DNA from 2 places in the Vibrio scophthalmi genome. Region 2 is predicted to be linked to the other one. Evidence: predicted binding sites of a transcription regulator. Region 2 holds the regulator's gene; the other holds the start of a gene.
The links. The regulator CRP, encoded in region 2, controls carbon source genes, mostly activating them, when cyclic AMP is high. The targets are predictions, from matches to a motif close to TGTGANNNNNNTCACA.
Positions count from the first base shown of each region.

Region 1: a site for CRP is predicted at 1,517-1,532, ahead of RJD38_RS16020 (NupC/NupG family nucleoside CNT transporter). Genes of this name have one in related genera too.

Region 1 is NZ_CP134272.1:247,562-250,764, forward strand. It holds gene RJD38_RS16015 (DEAD/DEAH box helicase) at 1-1,197, opposite strand, end outside; gene RJD38_RS16020 (NupC/NupG family nucleoside CNT transporter) at 1,806-3,014, shown strand; gene RJD38_RS16025 (LysR family transcriptional regulator) at 3,147-3,203, opposite strand, start outside.
Region 2 is NZ_CP134271.1:1,710,347-1,713,549, forward strand. It holds gene astD (succinylglutamate-semialdehyde dehydrogenase) at 1-393, shown strand, start outside; gene RJD38_RS07795 (DUF1338 domain-containing protein) at 504-1,295, shown strand; gene crp (cAMP-activated global transcriptional regulator CRP) at 1,515-2,147, opposite strand; gene RJD38_RS07805 (phosphoribulokinase) at 2,391-3,203, opposite strand, start outside.

The DNA of each region.
Region 1 (3,203 bases), on a different replicon from region 2:
TTTCGCTTTCTTTGGTTTCTTCGCTTTGAATGGGCGGGTATCCAAACGTGATTCTGGCAGTGGATTACTTGGTTTAAAGCCTTCCAACTCCATGCGTGGTAGTAGCGTTTGAATTAGACGCTCAATACCAAATAGCTCATCGGTTTCATCCGCACACACTAATGATACGGCTTTACCCGCTTCGCCAGCACGTCCAGTACGACCAATTCGGTGTACGTAGTCTTCTGATACGTTCGGTAGATCGAAGTTCACGACTTGTGGCAACTGAGGAATATCAATACCACGCGCAGCAATGTCGGTTGCAACTAATACGCGCACATCACCAGATTTAAAATCAGCCAATGCACGAGTACGCGCACCTTGGCTCTTATTGCCATGGATTGGTGCCGCAGTCACACCTTGCTCATTTAGGTAATGTGCAAGACGGTTTGCGCCATGTTTAGTGCGGCTAAAAACCAATACTTGGCGCCAATTACCATCGGTAATCAACTTCAATAGCATCGCTGGCTTCTTACCTTTATCCGCTGGGTAGATACACTGCTCTACTTTTTCTGCGGTTGAGTTAGCCGGTGCAACTGAGATTTCGACTGGGTTGTTTACCAAACCTTTTGCAAGATCGCGGATCTCTGGTGAGAACGTCGCTGAGAACAGTAGGTTTTGACGCTTTTTCGGTAGCAAGTTTAGGATTTTGCTGATGTCGCGGAAGAAACCCATATCCAACATGCGGTCAGCCTCATCTAAGACTAAGACTTCAAGCTGTGAAAAGTTCACCGCTTTCTGGTTGAAAAGATCAAGTAGACGACCCGGAGTTGCCACCAAGATGTCGCTGCCTTTACGCAGTTGCATCATTTGTGGGTTAATTTTTACGCCGCCAAATACCACGGTAGAATTTAGATCGAGGTAACGGCTGTAGTTGTGCACGTTCTCTTGGATCTGCGCTGCAAGCTCACGAGTCGGCGTTAAAATCAAAGCACGAACATGGTTGCTCTTCGCTTTTTGACCTTTACTTAGTAGTTCAAGGATTGGAAGCGTAAAGCCAGCTGTTTTACCGGTACCCGTCTGGGCTGCTGCCATGACATCTTGTCCTTCAAGAACTGCAGGGATAGCCTGAGCCTGAATTGGCGACGGCGTATCATATCCTTGCTCTTGAATAGCTTTAAGGATTGGAGCAGAAAGAGCGAGCGAGGTAAAACCCATAAATTTGATTCTCAATATATAGTGGTTCTTGCCGAGCAAGACATTTTTGTTTGGCTCGGGTAGAAAAGTTCGACATTCTGAGGCTTTTACCCTTCGGTATCAACATATCAATGCAAATAACCACCTTATCACGCCAGATAGAGCCAAATCACTCGAGGCTAGTGCTTTAATATCAATAAGTAACACTCATATTTCTTTTTATCTTTATTTGATTGCCGCTTTTCCATCGCGCCCTTAGTCATCAAGCCTTGCTGCTATTTTGCACACAAAACCCAACCGTTTGCGCTAACGTTTTCCTTTCTATAAAAACTTTAACAAAAGTGATCGTTGTCACAACGAAAAAGGCTGCGTATACTCCGCGCCCGGTTAGATATGAAGCCTACTCACGCAATAGCAATTGTATGGCTAGGTCATTAACCGGCTTTCAATCGACTGAAACATGGATATTTGCCCCAAGGAATCGGGCCCAGCGTAACTGTGAGCGTTTACGGGTCTTGAATTTGCTATCGGGCAAACCAACACGGCGAAACAACACCGCCCTGTTGCCAACGCCTGTGTGCGTGTAATTCTTTACCCGCCTTAAGACTGACACATAGCAAGGCAACATAATGCAAATCATCTTCAGCTTGGCCGGCATATTGGCTCTATTGGCATGTGCTTACGCACTTTCAGACAGTCGCCGTGATATTAACTGGCGTACTATCATCGGTGCATTTTCACTTCAGGCAGGTTTTGCTGCCTTAGTTCTCTATTTCCCATTGGGTCAATCGTTGTTGGTGACAGTCAGTGACGGTGTATCAGGTCTGCTCGCATTTGCTGATGCGGGGATTAGCTTCCTTTTTGGCGATCTCGCTTCTGGTAACTTCATCTTTGCTATTCGCGTCCTACCGCTGATCATTTTCCTGTCTTCTATTATTTCTCTGCTTTACTACCTTGGCATCATGCAGAAGCTAGTAAAAGTGATTGGTGGTGCGATTGCCCGTCTACTCGGCACTTCTCAGGTTGAATCTCTGGCTGCAACCAGCAATATCTTCCTTTCGATGAGTGAAGCTTCGCTTATTGTGCGTCCGTTCTTACCGAAAATGACCCGTTCTGAACTTTTCGCAGTGATCGTTGGTGGTATGGCATCAGTCGCGGGTTCTGTTCTTGGTGGCTACGCCGCTCTTGGTATCGAACTAAAATACCTAATCGCAGCCAGCTTTATGGCAGCACCGGGTGGTCTATTAATGGCAAAAATTCTCGTTCCTGAACGTGAAAAACTAAGCCAAGACGACCCAATTGAATTGGAAGCAAGTACCGATGCTAACATCATCGACGCCTTGGCTTCTGGTGCGATGAACGGCGTAAAAGTAGCGGTTGCTGTCGGCGCAATGCTACTGGCGTTTGTCAGTGTCATCGCCATGGTTAACGCAGGTTTTGAGAACGTAGGTAACTGGGTTGGTATTGATAACTTATCATTACAACTGATTTTTGGTTATCTGTTTGCACCACTGGCTTTCTTTGCCGGTATCCCAACAAACGAGCTGCTAACAGCGGGTGCATTGATTGGTCAAAAAACAGTTCTGAATGAATTTGTTGCCTTCTTGGATTTCATTAGTGTGAAAGAAACCTTGTCTGCCCATAGCCAAGTGATCATCACTTTCGCACTGTGTGGCTTTGCCAACATTGGTTCGATTGCGATTCAATTAGGTTCTATCGGTGTAATGGCACCAGAGCGTCGTCAAGATGTTGCACAGCTCGGTTTCCGCGCAGTGACCGCCGCAACGCTAGCGAACATGATGAGCGCAGCATTAGCTGGTCTGTTTATCGCGCTATAGGTTTTCGGCCAAAACCTGAAGAAACTCGGGTTAAAACGATAGCTTAAATTGAACAAGCCCACTCTTTCTCATTGAGTGGGCTTGTTACTATTCACAATCCGCTTTGCACGCTCAGCGACTTTAACTCTTCCACTACTTTAACTCTTCCACCACCAAATCAATAAAGCGACGAACCTTAGTCGACATATG
Region 2 (3,203 bases):
TTCGTCTCACCGGGTATTATTGATGTCAGCGAGATTACATCGCTACCTGATGAAGAATACTTTGGACCACTCCTGCAAGTGATCCGTTATCAAACCTTAGAGCAAGCGGTGGAGCTTGCAAATGATAGCCGCTTTGGTCTATCAGCAGGATTGGTGACAACCCAAGAGAGTGAGTGGGCCTATTTTGTGGAACATATTCGCGCTGGCATCGTTAATCGCAATCGACCGCTAACCGGCGCGAGCGGTGATGCACCATTTGGCGGGCCAGGAGCGTCGGGAAATTTACGGCCAAGCGCTTACTACGCAGCTGATTATTGTGCTTATCCGATGGCCTCGGTGGAAGGGGAACAAACCGAACTTCCCGAGACATTGAGCCCGGGCTTATCACTGTAATTAACCGACCATCGAAAAGGCCAGAGAAAATGCTCCACTGGCCTTTTCTTTTACTACACTAATAATCCTTACCAAGAATATCGAGACAAAAATAATTCCAAGGAGGCGTTATGACGCCAGAACGACTGTTTGAATCATTATGGAATGATTATATTGCACGCTTATGCCCGTCAGCTGGAAACGTCCACAAATTATTGCAACGCAACGAGCCATTGATCAACGACCATATTGCTCTACGTACCTTTAACCTTTCCCCTGTCGCGTTAGAAGTATTGGCGAAACCTTTTATTGAACTGGGTTATCAAGAGGCGGGGGATTACCAGTTTGAAAGTAAAAAATTGCTGGCAAAGCATTATGAGCACCCTGATACCACGCAACCCAAGGTATTCATTAGCCAACTTAAAGTGGAGGAATGTTCAGAGCAGTTGCAACAGATTGTGCAAAAGCTAGTTGAACAGGTGAATCCAACTGAGATGCAAGGTGAAGCCTTTCTATATGCAGGTCGACCTTGGCAACTGAGCCATAACGATTATTTATTGTTGGCCGAAGAGAGTGAATATGCGGCTTGGTTGGCGGCTCATGGTTATGGCGCGAATCATTTCACAGTCAGTGTCAATCAACTTGAGCAGTTTGATGAGGTTCAACAGGTGAATGATCATCTGTCGTCAGTGGGGTTTGTCATTAACCAAGCGGGTGGGGAAGTCAAAGGTTCACCTGAAGTACTGCTAGAGCAATCATCAACCATGGCCGATAAAGTACAGGTCGAATTTGATGATGGCGTGGTGTTGCTGCCTGGTGGTTTTTATGAGTTTGCCAAGCGTTATCCGATGCCCAATGGTGAGTTATACCGTGGATTCGTCGCCGCCTCTGCAGATAAGATCTTTGAGAGTACTAACGGGTAACAGTATGTTATTGCGATGGATGTTAAAACAGGCTTTGTAAGCACTAGCCTTACATTTGTCATTCCATAGAGCGTGTTAGCGCGAGTAGGGAATCTTGTTTTTCGTTGTGGAAAGAGAGATCCCCAACTCGCTCGTTCCTCACTCTTGAGGATGACAAGTTCCCGAAAAGAAAAAGCCACCCGAAGGTGGCTTTATAAATCTTGCTTAATTCAATGTGAATTAACGCGTACCGTAAACAACGATAGTCTTACCGTGAGCAGAGATTAGGTTCTGCTCTTCCAGCATCTTCAAGATACGACCAACGGTTTCACGAGAACAGCCAACAATCTGACCGATCTCTTGACGAGTGATCTTGATTTGCATGCCGTCTGGGTGAGTCATTGCATCTGGTTGTTTCGCTAGGTTTAGTAGCGTTTGTGCAATACGGCCAGTTACGTCTAGGAAGGCTAGGTCGCCTACTTTTTGGCTAGTCACTTGTAGACGACGAGCCATCTGTGAAGACAGACGCATTAGGATATCAGGGTTTACCTGAATCAACTGACGAAATTTTTTGAACGAGATTTCCGCTACTTCACAAGGAGATTTAGCACGAACCCAAGCGGTACGCTCTTGATCTTCTTCAAATAGACCAAGCTCACCGATGAAATCACCTTGGTTTAGGTAAGAAAGGATCATCTCCTTACCTTCTTCATCTTTAATAAGTACGGCAACAGAACCTTTAACAATGTAGTACAAAGTTTCTGCTTTTTCGCCCGCGTGGATTAGCGTGCTTTTTGATGGGTACTTATGAATATGACAGTGTGAAAGGAACCACTCTAATGTTGGATCGGTTTGAGGTTTACCTAGAACCATAATATCTCACTTCCTCTGCAGGGTACGCTTGCTGCTTTCCATAATTTAGCTGGGCCCGAAATCGGGATAACTAGGCTAGGAGCACTTAAATGAGTGCTGCAAGCTATCTTGTGTTTCGGTTTCAAATAGTATCCTTTTTCCGGAACGATTTCTTGATTTTAATCGGGTCCGAGAGACTATTTCCTAAGCAAAAACGTGCACATGATCACGGTATGAAAAGTAATCGTGTTCTAATGCTGATTTTTAGCCAATTTTTCCAGTTTCGATTAATTGCTGAAGAATCGGTCTGACGATTAACTCCATTGCAAAACTCATTTTACCGCCAGGCACAACTAAGGTGTTATGACGCGACATAAACGAGCCATCTATCATTGCTAATAGGTAGGGATAGTCAACGTTTTTAAAACCACGTAGGCGGATTACAACAAAGCTTTCATCTAAGCTTGGAATCCCCTTCGCATCTAGCGGGTTTGAAGTATCAACGGTTGGCACACGTTGGAAGTTGATATGGGTACGTGAAAACTGTGGGGTGATGTAATTGAGGTAATCGTCCATCGAACGCACGATTGAATCCATCACCGCTTCTTTGGAGTGACCTCTATCACGAGTATCGCGAACAAATTTTTGAATCCACTCAAGGTTAACGATAGGTACCATACCAATCAAAAAGTCGACATGCTGGGCGACATTAATATCCCCATTCACCACGCCACCATGCAGTCCTTCGTAGAACAGCACATCACTGTTTTCTGGCAGGTCTTGCCAAGGCGTAAATGTGCCTGGCATTTGATTGTAGGGAACCGCTTCGTCGAAGGTGTGTAGATAGCGACGGATCTTACCGCTGCCATCTTGGCCATATTGGTGGAAGAAGTCGGCTAAGCCGGGGAAGTCATTAGCTTGCGGGCCGAAGTAACTAATATGACGACCTTGTTCGCGTGCTTTACGAATTTCTACATCCATTTCTGGGCGAGTAAATCGATGGAAGCTATCGCCTTCCACCCATGCAGGCTTGATGTCCATCATATTGAACATTTTACGAAAGGCTTCAGAAGTGGT